3 regions of the Luxibacter massiliensis genome follow, and region 1 is predicted to be linked to each of the others. Evidence: predicted binding sites of a transcription regulator. Region 1 holds the regulator's gene; each other region holds the start of a gene.
What was found. The regulator Rex, encoded in region 1, represses fermentation and respiration genes when NADH is low (regulators of the CRP and FNR family bind a similar motif). The targets are predictions, from matches to a motif close to ATTGTTAANTANTTAACAAT.
Positions count from the first base shown of each region.

Region 2: the regulator Rex is predicted to act here: its motif matches at 2,381-2,400, upstream of EFA47_RS08670 (4Fe-4S dicluster domain-containing protein).
Region 3: the regulator Rex is predicted to act here: its motif matches at 2,174-2,193, upstream of adhE (bifunctional acetaldehyde-CoA/alcohol dehydrogenase).

Region 1 is NZ_UWOE01000001.1:1,622,217-1,627,378, reverse strand. It holds gene EFA47_RS07445 (NAD(P)H-hydrate dehydratase) at 1-1,149, opposite strand, end outside; gene EFA47_RS07440 (redox-sensing transcriptional repressor Rex) at 1,255-1,899, opposite strand; gene abc-f (ribosomal protection-like ABC-F family protein) at 2,173-4,101, shown strand; gene EFA47_RS07430 (NADP-dependent isocitrate dehydrogenase) at 4,268-5,162, opposite strand, start outside.
Region 2 is NZ_UWOE01000001.1:1,880,126-1,885,287, reverse strand. It holds gene EFA47_RS08675 (homocysteine S-methyltransferase family protein) at 1-2,353, shown strand, start outside; gene EFA47_RS08670 (4Fe-4S dicluster domain-containing protein) at 2,478-3,989, shown strand; gene alaS (alanine--tRNA ligase) at 4,273-5,162, shown strand, end outside.
Region 3 is NZ_UWOE01000001.1:344,736-349,897, forward strand. It holds gene EFA47_RS01770 (class II fructose-bisphosphate aldolase) at 1-321, shown strand, start outside; gene EFA47_RS01775 (carbohydrate kinase family protein) at 332-1,339, shown strand; gene EFA47_RS01780 (D-lyxose/D-mannose family sugar isomerase) at 1,341-2,024, shown strand; gene adhE (bifunctional acetaldehyde-CoA/alcohol dehydrogenase) at 2,251-4,869, shown strand; gene EFA47_RS01790 (aminoglycoside phosphotransferase family protein) at 5,009-5,162, shown strand, end outside.

The DNA.
Region 1 (5,162 bases):
TTCTCTGACCGGACAGTCCAGCAAACGGGCCATTTCTTTCATGTGGGGAGTCAATACCAGGGGACATTCTTTCTTTTCTAAAAGTTCCAGATGTCTGCTCAAAAGATTCAGTCCATCTGCATCGACAACACAGGGCACTTTTGCTTCCCTCAGCGTCTGGGCCAATAATTTCTCTGCTGTTTTACTCTGCCCAAGGCCGCATCCGATACAGACAACATCTGCCCAGGAAAGCAGGCTTTTAAACCGCTCCTCTTCATACTCCCTGTATGTGGCCAAAATCGCCTCAGGGAGCTGCTGCTGGAGGATCACCCGGTTATCCTCAGAAGTATAGATCTGTACAAGTCCCGCCCCACACGTGTAGGCAGCCATAGCACTTAAATAAGCTGCCCCTGACATACCTGGACTCCCGGTAACCATCAGGACTCTTCCGTATGTACCCTTGTGTGAATCCGCCTTTCTCCGGGGCAGAAGCCTTTGCAAGTCTGCCTTATGGTATCGGAAACACACTCCTGTCTCTTGTTCAAATATATGCCCGCTAATACCAATATCCTTTGTCACAACCTTGCCTGCAGACAAATATCCGGGGTACAGGATGCATCCCAGCTTTGCACATGCGAAAGCAACTGTCAGATCTGCTTTAAAAGCAATGCCCAGTACCTGCCCCGTGGCAGAACAGATCCCGGATGGAATATCCACTGCTGTCTTGTGTCCCTGCAAGGCATTCATTGCCTCTATTATGCTGCGGTACCTGCCTGATACTTCCCGGTTGAGCCCCACGCCAAAAACAGCGTCTACAATACTAGTATATTCTCCGGCCTCTATTGTTGTGACTATAGGGACTTCTGACTTATCTGCTATCCGCATCTGCAGCCGGCATTCTTCACTCATAGATTCTTCCCGGCCCACAAAAACGGCTGTGACCTGACAGCCTTTTCCCTTCAGAAGCCTTGCAACTGCAAACCCGTCACCACCATTATTTCCTGATCCACAGACCACAAGGGTCTTTGTCAAGTCTGCCCCATCCTGTTCCATGGCCTCCACAACGGAGAGCGCCGCCCGCTCCATCAGCACCAGGGATGGGATGCCTATCTCATGGATGGTATAACTGTCTGCCCTCTGCATCCATTCTCCTGTAGGCAAATATTCCATATTCCAGCCTCCTTTATATTTTGTGGGAACAAAGAAAGTCCCCTCTGAAATGAAACAACGTGTAAAAAAGACAAGCTGTCCTTAATACACGTCTGATACCCTTCTTTATTTTCCGTGGTCTTCCTGATAGCGGCTGATTGTATATGACAAGCGCATCAGGCTGTCAGACAAATGCACATTCTCCACAATAATGTCTTCCGGCAGGTTCAAATCTGTATGTGCAAAATTCCAGATAGCCCTGATTCCATTTTCTATAAGCATCTCAGCTACTTCAATGGCTTTTGACTTAGGGATAGTCAGCGCGGCAATCTCAATATCTGACTGACTTACAAAATCCTTCAGCTCGTCCATCATCCGGATAGGGACTCCCCGGATAGCCACCCCTTCCAACCGGGAATTCACATCAAAAAGTCCTTTAAGAATAAACCCATTCTTCTCAAATGACGCATAATTGGCCAACGCCTGCCCTAGATTTCCGGCTCCTATGATAATCATATTGTGAGGCCTGTTAAGTCCCAGAATCTTTCCGATCTCCGTATAGAGGTACTTTACATTATAGCCATATCCCTGCTGGCCGAACCCACCGAAGTTATTTAAATCCTGCCTGATCTGGGAAGCAGTCACATGCATCTTTTTACTCAAATCATTCGAAGAAATGCGTTCTACCCCTGCATCTAAAAGCTCACCCAAATATCTATAGTATCTGGGCAGCCTCCCTATCACTGCCCGTGATATCTCTCTGTCTTCCACAGTTATCGCCTCCAAATTTGTTCTGGGATGCATTCAGTAACCTGCAGGTACTTAAAAACCTGGATTATCAAACACATCTTTGCCTTATTATATAGAATTGTAAGAACAAAGTCAAATTTTTGTTGTATTTCGGTTTATTTCCGCTATAATAAAATGGGTATTGAACAAGGAACGTATAAATCCTGTATACGCCGGGAAGGCCTGGGGCAGGCCCTATCCGGCCTGCAGGATCTTGCATCATATTAAATTTATTTGGATTACAGGAGGCTGTCTATGGTATTGGCATGTCACAATCTTACTAAATCTTTCGGGGAACAGCTCATTGTACAGAATGGAGCTTTTCATATAGAAGACAGAGAAAAAACTGCACTGGTAGGCGTAAATGGCGCCGGGAAATCCACAATCCTTAAAATGATCGTGGGCGAAGAGCCGGCAGACGGGGGAGAGATTATTCTGACAAAAGGTAAAACTTTAGGGTATCTGGCCCAACAGCAGCATCTGCAGAGCGGACTCTCTATTTACGAGGAGGTAAAAACAGCAAAAGCTGATATCCTTGCATTAGAAGCGCAGATACGGCTTGCTGAACAGGAACTTAAGACATTAAGCGGCGATGCCCTTCATAATAAACTGGAATCTTATCACAGGATGGTATCTAGATTTGAGTCTGAAAATGGTTATGCATGTGAGAGCGAGCTGGCCGGTGTATTGAAAGGCCTTGGTTTTTTGGAGGAGGACTTTTCAAAAATGACTGACACTCTGTCAGGGGGGCAGAAAACCCGCGTATCCCTTGGCAAGCTGCTGCTCACCAGACCAGATATCCTCCTGCTGGACGAGCCTACCAACCATTTGGATTTAAATTCCATCACATGGCTGGAAACCTACCTCATGAATTATCCAGGTGCTGTTTTTATCGTTTCCCATGACCGATTCTTCCTGAATCGGGTTGTCACAAAAGTTGTGGAGATAGAAAACGGCGAAATACGGATGTACCTGGGCAATTATAAGGCATATGCAGAGAAGAAACAGCAAATCAGGGATGCCCTGCTCAAAGAATATTTAAACCAGCAGAAGGAGATACAGCACCAAGAAGCCGTGATTGAAAAACTGCGCTCTTTTAACCGGGAAAAGTCTGTCCGCCGCGCGGAAAGCCGCGAAAAAATGCTGGATAAGATGACACGTATTGAAAAACCCAAAGAGGCCGCAAAGGACATGCATTTTTCCCTGGAGCCATCCTGCCTCAGCGGGAATGACGTCTTAACTGTCAAAGGACTTTCCAAAAGTTTTGGCAGCCAGACCTTATTTAAGGACATAGACTTTGAGATTAAGCGCGGGGAGCATGTAGCCGTCATCGGCGACAACGGCACAGGCAAAACGACTCTGCTGAAAATCCTGAACCAGGTCATCCCTCCGGATGCCGGAGCCTTTACCCTTGGCTCCAAGGTGACTATCGGATATTATGACCAGGAACACCATGTCCTGCATGAGGACAAAAATATCTTCGAAGAGATTTCCGACGCTTACCCATCCCTTACGAATACTGAGATACGAAGCACCCTGGCTGCATTTCAGTTTACAGGAGATGAAGTATATAAACTGATCCGGGATCTTAGCGGAGGCGAAAAAGGAAGGGTCTCTCTGGCAAAACTCATGTTATCTGAGGCCAATTTCCTTATTCTGGATGAACCTACGAACCATTTGGATATTACCTCCAGGGAAATTCTGGAAAAGGCTTTGAATGAGTATACCGGCACTGTGCTCTACGTATCTCATGACCGGTATTTTATTAACCAGACGGCAAAACGGATTTTGGAACTGGTAAACCAGACATTTATAAACTATATTGGGGATTATGATTATTATCTTGAAAAGCGGGATGACCTCACTTCACTATATGCCCCCCAATTGTTACATACATCCCCTGAAGGCCAGGCTGCCCACGGTAATAAAGAGAGCGATTCCCGGATCAGCTGGCAGGAGCAAAAGGAGCAGAAGGCCCTGAAGAGAAAACGGATGAATGATTTAAAGCGCACAGAGGAGCGCATTTCCATCCTGGAGGAAAGAAACTTAGAGATTGATCAGCTTATGTCCCAGGAAGAGATTTATTCCAGTTCCGTAAAGTGCCAGGAACTGGCTCTTGAGAAAACCGCCAATGATGAAGAACTGGAAAATTTATATGAAAAATGGGAGGAACTGGCCGAGTAGGCCGTCCTCCCATTCTGCTATAAGCAGATCCTTTTATTCCCACGAGCAAGGAGCCCAAGCGGACATGTTTATATGTCTGTTTGGCGGCTGCCGCGAGGGTCTCATACCCCGATGCTTGCATCGCTGCTAGTTTGATGCCCCGTATGCTTGCATCGGGGTCTTTGACTTATAAGCGTTTTGCTATTTCTTTAATAAACTCCTCGCTGTTTAGCACAACAGGATTCTCAATGGTTGTAATCAACGCTAAATCCTTTGTCATGCTTCCTGATTCGATGGTATCAATGGTGGCCTTCTCCAGCCTGTCCGCAAATTTCATCAGTTCACTGTTCCCATCCAGTTCCCCCCTCTTTCTGAGGGCGCCTGTCCAGGCAAAAATAGTAGCTACGGAATTGGTGGAAGTCTCCTCTCCTTTTAAATGTTTATAGTAGTGCCTCTGCACTGTCCCATGGGCAGCCTCATACTCATAATACCCCTCTGGTGACACCAGGACAGAAGTCATCATAGCAAGGGATCCAAAAGCTGAAGAAACCATATCGCTCATCACATCTCCGTCATAATTCTTGCAGGCCCAGATATAGCCTCCCTCAGATTTCATAACCCGCGCCACTGCATCGTCAATCAAGGTATAAAAATACTCAATACCCGCCGCCTTAAATCTTTCGTCAAACTCAGTATCATATATCTCCTGGAAAATATCTTTGAAGGTATGGTCATACTTCTTAGAAATTGTATCTTTTGTGGCAAACCATAGATCCTGCTTTGTATCCAGAGCATAGGAGAAACAGCTTCTGGCAAAACTCTCAATAGAACCGCAGAGGTTATGCATACCCTGAATAATCCCAGGCCCCTCAAAATTATGTATAAGCTCTTTTGTCTGCGTGCCGTCTTCGGCTGTGTATACAAGCTCCGCTTTCCCGGCTCCCGGTATTTTCATCTCAGAACCTTTATACACATCCCCGTAAGCATGTCTGGCAATGGTTATCGGCTTCTTCCAATTTTTTACGCAGGGTTCGATTCCCTTTACCACAATGGGCGCCCTAAAAACAGTGCCGTCTAAAATC
Region 2 (5,162 bases), 260 kb from region 1:
TGGGATGGGGACACTTCTGCAGGAGGGCGGCTTAAAGCCAGGGGAGCTCCCAGAGACGTGGAATCTGTCACATCCAGAAATAATCAGGGAGATCCACAAAAGGTATATGGAGGCAGGCAGTGATATTATACTTACAAATACTTTTGGGGCAAATGCACTGAAGTTTCATGACACTTCCTGTACTCTCGAGGAGATTGTCCAAGCGGCTGTGGGCCATGTAAGAGAAGCAAGGAAGCAGGCCGGCATTGCAGGGCGGACTATCTATACGGCTCTGGACATAGGCCCCACGGGGAAGCTGTTAAAACCTATGGGAGATCTGGAATTTGAGAAAGCCTACGAAGCATTTGCAGAAGTCATGCGTTATGGGGAGGAGGCTGGGGCTGACCTGATCCATATAGAGACAATGAGTGATACTTATGAGCTGAAAGCAGCCGTGCTGGCTGCCAGGGAAAATACAGGGCTTCCGGTTTTTGTGACAACCATTTTTGATGAGAGGGGAAAGCTGCTCACAGGTGCGGATGTCCCTGCTGTGACGGCACTTCTTGAAGGACTGGGCGTAGATGCCCTGGGAATTAACTGCGGCCTGGGGCCCCGCCAAATGGAGCCTATTTTAGAAGAGCTGCTTTTGTATACCTCCCTGCCGGTGATTGTGAAACCTAATGCGGGTTTGCCCAAGCAGGTGGAAGGCAGGACATGCTATGAAGTATATCCTGAAGAGTTTGCCTCCATGATGTATGAGATTGTACAGAAAGGGGCCTCGGTTATTGGAGGGTGCTGCGGTACTACGCCGGAGCATATAAAAGCTATGGTTGGCCTGTGCCAGGGGATAGAACCAAAGCCGGTGGAAGCCAAAGAGATTACAATCGTATCTTCCTACGGTCAGTCGGTCTGCCTGGGGCAAGGTTCTAAAATCATCGGGGAGAGGATCAACCCTACAGGTAAAAAACGTTTTAAGCAGGCCCTGAAAGACCATGACATCGATTACATTCTGAAGGAGGGAATTATCCAGCAGGAAAAAGGGGCGCATATTCTGGATGTAAATGTGGGGCTGCCAGACATAGATGAGGCCCAGGTCATGCAGGAAGTGGTGACTGAGCTGCAGAGTGTCACCAGCCTGCCTCTCCAGATTGACACAGTAGATATAAAAGCCATGGAGAGGGCGCTGCGTGTTTATAATGGCAAACCGATGGTGAATTCTGTCAGCGGCAAGCAGGAGTCTATGGATGCCGTTTTTCCCCTGATACAAAAATACGGGGGGGTTGTCATCGGCCTGACTCTGGATGAGCGGGGAATACCAGGGACAGCCGACGGCAGGGTTGAGATTGCCAGGCGAATCATAACAGAGGCGGCAAAATATGGGATACAGAAGAAGGATATAGTCATAGACGTGCTGGCTATGACTATAAGTTCAGAGCCAGAGGGAGCAGCGGTGACGCTAAAGGCCCTGCAGAAAGTACGCTATGGCCTTGGCGTCCATACAGTCCTTGGGGTATCCAATATTTCATTCGGACTTCCGTCCCGCCCGGTTATCAATGCAAATTTTTATACCATGGCCATGCAAAGCGGCTTAAGTGCAGGTATTATTAACCCGTCTTCAGAGGACATGATGAAATCCTATTATGCCTACCATGCGCTGATGAACCTGGATGACAATTGTAGTGCATATATAGCCAAATATTCCAACAGTGGCGGTGAAACAAAAGAAGTTTCTGCCCCAGGAGGAGATATGTCCCTGCAAATGGCCATTGAAAAAGGCCTTAGGGAGGAGGCCCAGCAGATTACCGGCAGCCTTGTCAGGGAGCAGGCGCCTCTTAAGATCATTAATACACATTTAATCCCGGCCCTCGACCAGGTAGGGAAAGGCTTTGAAAAAGGAAGCGTATTCCTGCCCCAGCTTTTGATGAGCGCTGAGGCGGCCAAGGCTGCATTTGCAGTCTTAAAAGAAAAGCTTGCCCAATCTGGGGGAGAAGGGGATAAAAAAGACAAGGTCATACTGGCGACAGTAAAAGGAGATATTCATGATATAGGGAAAAATATCGTAAAAGTATTGCTGGAAAATTATAGTTTTGAAGTCATTGACCTGGGTAAAGATGTGCCCCCTGAGAAAATTGTGGATACAGCCGTTGAGCAGGATGTGCGTCTGGTAGGTTTAAGCGCCCTTATGACGACAACAGTGGTCAGTATGGAGGAGACCATCCGGCTTCTCAGGGAGCAGGCCCCTGGATGCAGTGTGATGGTAGGGGGGGCTGTCCTGAACCAGGAGTATGCGGACATGATAGGGGCGGACTTTTATGGCAAGGATGCAATGCAGTCTGTCTATTATGCACAGAGGCTGTTTAAGGAACAGAAATGATGTACCCTTTTTTATACAAGAATCTGTATTGACTATTTTTTAACAAAAAGGTATAGTGAAAGTGCAAATAATTGATATGGCATAGAACTGCCGTTTTTCAGAAAATTTGGGAGGATAAAAACCTATGATGAGAGGACTGCAGACACCGGTCCGGGCAATCCGGAGAAAAGTATTTACGGAAGTGGCGAAGCTGGGATTCAAGGCAAATGCAGATACACTGTTAGACGATATGGAGGCAATTCCCTATGAAATTGTGAATGATGATACGGTAAAATACCGGGAGAGTACTTACCGTTCCCGCGCCATTGTAAGGGAACGCCTCAGGCTTGCCATGGGACTGTCTCTGAGGCCGGAAAATAAGCCAGTCCATCTGACTGCAGGCGTAGAGGCCAGCAATATATCAGAAAAATATTATGAACCCCCTCTTATGCAGGTGGTACCCTCGGCATGTGAGAGCTGTGAGGAGAATAAATATGAGGTGAGCAATATGTGTAAGGGATGCCTTGCACATCCATGCCAGGAAGTCTGTCCAAAGGGCGCCATATCTATGGTAAATGACCGTTCTTATATTGACCAGGATAAATGTATCAAATGTGGAAAGTGTAAATCAGCCTGTCCCTACGATGCCATCGCCAAAAAGGAAAGGCCCTGTAAGAATGCCTGCGGGGTGGGGGCCATTGTATCGGACAAATACGGCAGGGCCTACATTGACACGGAAAAATGCGTATCCTGCGGCATGTGCATGGTGAGCTGCCCATTTGGCGCCATATCAGATAAATCACAGATATTCCAGCTTACCCGGGCCCTTCAGGAGGGCGGCGAGATTGTGGCGGAGATCGCCCCTGCCTTTGTAGGACAGTTTGGCGATAATATTACTCCCCGCAATATCAAGGCGGCCCTGCAGGAATTAGGGTTTTCGGAAGTATATGAAGTGGCCCTGGGCGCAGATATTGGAGCAATTGCAGAGGCGCACCACTATGTGGAGAAGGTTGTCTCAGGGGAACTTCCCTTTCTTCTCACATCCTGCTGTCCCTCATGGGCCATGATGGCAAAGAAATTCTTCCCGGACCTGATTGACCAGATTTCCCAGGAACTGACCCCAATGGTGGCAACTGCCAGGACAATTAAAAAAGAGCATCCCAATGCAAAGGTGGTATTTATTGGGCCCTGTGCGGCGAAGAAGCTGGAGGCTTCCAGAAGGACAGTGCGCAGTGACGTGGATTTTGTTGTTACATATGAGGAACTTCAGGCAATGTTTGATGCCAAGAACATTGATTTGACTAAATATGAAGCTGAATCTTCCTTCCATGACGCAACAGGGGCAGGGAGAGGCTATGCATGTGCCGGAGGCGTGGCCGAGGCCATTGAGAAGTGTATCAATACGTATTACCCGGATGTGGAAGTCAATATAGAACATGCAGAGGGACTTGCTGAATGTAAGAAGATCCTGACCTTGGCGAAGGCGGGGAAGATGAACGGATGCCTGATTGAAGGCATGGGGTGCCCGGGAGGCTGTATAGCGGGGGCCGGCACAAATATACCTGTGGCTAAGGCCAAGAAGGCGCTGGCCAACTATGTCAAGAATTCTACGACGCCTGTTCCGGCAAAGGAACTGGAGGAGATTGAATTAAAATAATATTTGAAAATCCTTTTCAGCTATGATATGATAGGTAGGCACAGAGTGGATCAATATCCACTCTGTTTCTGATGAATTTGTATACAATGCCCCCAGGCGTTTAAATCTAAGGCAAAGATAAGAATGCTGGGCATGTCTGTAATATAAGTTCTGTTGTGTAGAGTGACAGATTAGTCTACAGCAACATTTTGGATACAACTCGCCGGGATATTCAGTTCAGGTATCCGGGGTGTATATAGACAGAGATTTCTGTCTCAGATAAAGAAACCGGGAGGGTAAGGTTATGCAGCCATATGGAGTAAACCAGTTGAGGAAGATGTTTTTGGAGTTCTTTGAGAGCAAAGGGCATCTGGCTATGAAGAGTTTTTCGCTTGTGCCCCACAATGATAAGAGCCTTTTGCTTATCAATTCAGGGATGGCTCCTCTTAAGCCATATTTTACAGGACAGGAGATCCCGCCGAATAAAAGAGTGACAACCTGCCAGAAATGTATCCGCACAGGGGATATTGAGAATGTGGGGAAGACGGCGCGCCACGGTACATTCTTTGAGATGCTGGGGAATTTCTCTTTTGGAGATTATTTTAAGAAGGAAGCCATTGAGTGGTCATGGGAGTTTTTGACAGAGGTGGTGGGATTGGATCCAGACCGGCTGTATCCTTCTGTCTATGTGGACGATGATGAGGCGTTTGAGATATGGAATAAAGATATGGGGATTCCAGCAGAACGGATTTTTAAATTTGGCAAGGAGGACAACTTCTGGGAGCATGGGTCCGGCCCCTGCGGCCCTTGTTCTGAAATCTATTACGACCGGGGAGAGAAGTACGGCTGCGGCAGGGAAGACTGTACAGTAGGCTGCGAATGTGACCGGTATATGGAAATCTGGAATAATGTCTTTACCCAGTTTGACAATGACGGCAAAGGCCACTATGCAGAGCTGGAGCAGAAGAATATTGACACGGGCATGGGCCTGGAAAGGCTGGCGTCTGCTGTACAGGATGTGGATTCTATTTTTGACGTGGATACGATGAAAACCCTGCGCGACCATGTATGCCGCCTTGCAGGCACTGAATACGGCAAAGATGACAAGGAGGATGTGTCCATCCGTGTAATCACAGACCATATCCGCTCTGTGACCTTCATGATATCAGACGGAATTATGCCTTCTAACGAAGG
Region 3 (5,162 bases), 1.3 Mb from region 1:
GCCCACGGGGTGTATGTGCAGAAACCAGTCCTGGATTTAGACAGAATCAGCAGAATTAAAGAGAAAATTGATGTGCCATTCGTTATGCATGGGGGGTCCGGCCTGAGTAAAGATGAATTCCAGACGGCGATCAGAAATGGGATCAGGAAAATCAATTATTATACATATATGACATTGGCAGGGGGGAAAGCAGTAAAAGAAGCTATGGATAGATGTGGAAATGGAGACAATATTTTCTTCCACGATATTCCCCTAATTGCTGTTGAAGCGATGAGGGAGAATGTAAAAGAGGCAATACAGATATTCAGCCTGGAGATATAGGAGGGGGTATATGGGGACAAAAGGAATAACAGTTGCAGGCTCCCTGATTGTAGATGTGTATTATATGACAGACACCTACCCTGGAATCGGCAGGCTCACAAATATAAGGGACATAAAGAAAGGGGTTGGCGGATCGGGGAATCTGATCCAGGATCTGGCCAAGCTAGATCCCAATCTCCAGGTCAAGGTGAGTGCGCTTCTGGGCAATGATGCAAATGGAAAGTTTGCAAAACAGGCCCTGGGACGTTTCCCCAATATAGACATGTCCAATGTAATCCAATCAGAGGCCACATCCATGACCATGGTAATCGAACCCCTTGACAGTAAGCAAAGGACATTCTTTTATCTTCCCGCAGCCAGTGACATATATGAAGAGAACTGTATTGACTGGCAGGCGGTGGATGCGGATATTTTTCAGCTGGAATATCTGCTGCTGATGAAAAAAGCAGATGCAGCAGATGAGGAATACGGGACCCATGCGGCCAGAATTTTATGTGAAGCACAGAAGAGAGGGATGAGAACTTCCATAGACGTAGTCTCGGAGGATAGCGAGAGGGCAAGGGGAATCGTATCGGCAGCTCTTAAGTATACAGACTTCTGTATTATTAATGAACTGGAGGCAGAAAGCACAACAGGAGTACGATTAACAGGTGAAAATGTAGATATGGAGGAGAATATACCGGAGGCACTGCGTATCCTAAAAGATCTGGGAGTATCTAAATGGGCCGTGGTCCATTCTTCTGGATGTAGTTATGGGTTGGATTGCGAGACGGGGCAGACCGTGAAAGTGGAGAGCCTGCATCTGCCAAAGGGATATATAAAGGGAACCACAGGTGCAGGGGATGCATATTGCTGCGGAGTGCTGTACGGCGCCTATCAAGGACAGAGCCTTCAAAAGGCCATGGAACTGGGGACTGCCTGTGCGGCCTGCTCCCTGTCAGCGGTTGGCGGAAGCGATGGAATGCGCAGTTACAGGGAGGTTTTGGACTTATACAAACATTATAAAGGAGGGCAATAGAGTGAAACGGTCAAAAATTAATCAGTGTATCAAAGAAATGGAACAGCTTGTAAATAAACAGGGATTTAAACTCCCCCCTTTCTGCAGCTGGACTGCGCAGGACTGGAAAGAAAAAGGCCCCGAATATGACGAGATCCGTGATAACATGCTGGGATGGGACATTACAGATTATGGACTTGGCAATTTTGATAAGGTCGGGTTTGCACTGATTACACTCCGCAATGGGAACCAGAATAATCCCAAATATAAGAAAGTCTATGCGGAAAAACTGCTGATGCTCAAAGAAGGACAGACATCACCCATGCATTTCCACTGGAAAAAATCAGAGGATATCATTAACCGTGGAGGTGGGGTATTGATAATCGGCTTGTATGAAGATGACGGTGAGGGGGGACTGTCCAATCAGGACGTGCTGGTGAATAGTGATGGGCGCTCATATTATGTAAAAGCAGGCACGAAGATTGAATTAAAACCTGGAGAAAGTGTGACTCTCTGGCCCCATCAGTATCACGATTTCGCCGTAAAGGAGGGAACCGGGGACGTACTGATCGGAGAAGTATCAATGTGCAATGACGATAATACGGATAACAGGTTTTATGAAAAAATGGGGCGTTTTCCTGATATCGAGGAGGACGAACCCCCATACAGGCTTTTATGTAATGAGTACCCTGGCGGCACGGTATAGTTCTACATTAGAAAAGATACATACTCCTTACAGAAAAATACCTTCCGTAATGTTTATATACCCATATAAGATTTGATCTTATGTTAGCAGTTGTGCAAAATAGACAATAAGCGTTAAATAAATAACGTTAAATATTTATCAAATACGGGATTGACAAATATTTAACGACGGTATATACTAAAACCTGTAGTTAAGAAAACTATTCAATTACGGGAGGAAAATTGTAATGGCAAAGAAGGATCAGGCAGTGGTACCGGAAATTGTTGACAGTGTAGAAACACTTGAAGCAAAAATGAAAGCAATGCGTGAAGCGCAGAAAGTATTTGCATCCTTTACACAGGAACAGGTTGATAAAATCTTCTATGAGGCGGCGATGGCAGCCAATAAACAACGTATTCCTCTGGCAAAAATGGCCGTAGAAGAAACACAGAGGGGCATTGCAGAGGATAAGGTTATTAAGAATCATTATGCAGCAGAATACATTTATAATGCATATAAGAATACAAAGACATGTGGAGTTATAGAAGAAGACGCAGCATTCGGCATCAGGAAGATAGCAGAACCTATCGGATTGGTTGCAGCGGTTATCCCCACAACGAATCCTACATCCACAGCAATCTTCAAAACATTGCTTTGCCTGAAAACAAGAAATGCTATTATTATTAGTCCCCATCCGGCCGCAAAGGCATGTACGATTGCAGCGGCAAAGGTTGTTTTGGATGCCGCGGTAAAGGCTGGGGCGCCGGAAGGGATTATCGGGTGGATTGACGTGCCTTCCCTGGATCTGACAAACGCGGTTATGAAGGACGCGGATATTATCCTTGCAACCGGAGGCCCGGGAATGGTAAAGGCGGCCTACTCATCGGGAAAGCCGGCATTGGGCGTTGGAGCCGGGAATACACCTGTTATTATAGATGATACTGCAGATATTAAGCTGGCGGTAAATTCAATTATCCATTCTAAAACATTTGATAATGGTATGATCTGTGCTTCTGAGCAGTCAGTTACCGTATTGAATAGTATTTACGAGGAAGTTAAGAGGGAGTTCGCATACCGGGGCTGCTATTTCCTGAAAAAAGGTGCAGAGCTAGATAAAGTGCGCAAGACGATTATCATTAATGGTGCGCTCAACAGCAAGATACCTGGGAAATCGGCATACGAGATCGCAAAGATGGCGGGAGTGGATGTTCCAGAGGATACAAAAATATTAATTGGGGAAGTAGAGTCTGTCGATATTTCAGAGGAATTTGCCCATGAGAAGCTATCTCCTGTGCTTGCAATGTACAAGGCAGGGACATTTGAAGAGGCTCTTGCTAAGGCAGAGCAGCTTGTTGCTGACGGGGGATATGGGCATACAGCATCTCTCTATGTGCATCCTGCTGAGTCTGACAAGATTGCAAAACATGCACAGGCTATGAAAACCTGCCGTATTCTGATTAATACACCGTCTTCCCACGGCGGCATCGGTGACCTTTATAACTTTAAGCTGGCTCCGTCCCTGACCCTGGGCTGTGGTTCCTGGGGGGGCAACTCCGTATCTGAGAATGTAGGGGTGAAGCATCTGCTGAATATAAAGACTGTCGCTGAGAGGAGAGAAAATATGCTGTGGTTCCGGACACCTGAAAAGGTTTATTTCAAAAAAGGCTGTATGCCAGTTGCGTTAGATGAGCTGGGGACAATTATGCATAAAATGAAAGCATTTATTGTTACTGACAGCTTTTTGTATAAGAATGGGTATGTAACTCCTATTGAAGAAAAATTAGATGAAATGGGAATCCAACATACATGCTTTTATGAGGTGGCTCCTGATCCGACTCTCCAGTGTGCCCAGAAGGGGGCAGATATGATGCGTTCCTTTGAGCCAGATACAATCATCGCACTTGGCGGCGGATCTGCCATGGATGCCGCTAAAATTATGTGGGTGATGTATGAGCATCCAGAAGCTAACTTTGAAGATATGGCTATGGATTTTATGGATATCCGTAAGAGAGTATTTACCTTCCCTAAAATGGGAGAAAAAGCTTATTTTGTGGCAATTCCGACTTCTTCAGGAACGGGGTCAGAGGTAACGCCATTTGCAATTATTACAGATGCAGACACAGGAGTAAAATGGCCTCTGGCAGATTATGAGCTGCTTCCGAACATGGCGATTGTGGACGTGGATAATATGATGACACAGCCGAAAGGCCTGACCAGCGCTTCTGGTATTGATGTCATGACACATGCAATTGAGGCCTACGTGTCTATCATGGCAACAGATTACACCGACGGCCTGGCTATGAAAGCAGTAAAAATGGTATTTGACTATCTGCCTTCTGCATATGAGAATGGGGCCAGTGACCCGAAGGCACGTGAGATGATGGCAAACGCATCTTGCATGGCAGGTATGGCATTTGCGAATGCTTTCCTTGGTCTTAACCATTCTATGGCGCATAAGCTGGGAGCTTTCCACCACCTTCCTCACGGAGTGGCTAATGCTGTGCTGCTGACAGAGGTTATGAAGTATAATTCGGCTGAAGTTCCGACAAAGATGGGGACGTTTTCACAGTACCAGTACCCACATGCCCTTGCCAGATACGCTGAATTAGGCCGGTTTGCGGGATGTGCGGGAAAAGATGACCAGGAAGTATTTGAAAACCTGCTGGTTAAGCTGGAAGATTTAAAAGAAAAAATCGGTATCAAAAAATCAATCAAAGACTATGGCATTGATGAAAAATACTTCCTCGATACCCTGGATGACATGGTTGAACAGGCATTCAACGACCAGTGTACAGGAGCTAATCCAAGATACCCACTGTTTAAGGAGATAAAAGAAATTTATTTGAAATGCTACTATGGTAAATAATTAACAATATTTATGATGGCAAAAAAATAGTTAAAAAATATACAAAATTAATTCCCAGGACTTACATTGTCCTGGGAATTGTTGTATAATTGGTTCAACTTAATAAAACGGCATCAAACCAGACAGGAGGTATTGGATTATGAAGCTGGAAGAAAGCAGGTTAATTGTAAAGCGTCCCTACAAAGAAGTGTACAAATATGACGACAGTATAGTAAAAGTATTTGCCGCCACACATCCAAAATCAGACATATTCAATGAAGCGCTTAATACAGCAAGGGTAGAAGAGTCGGGAC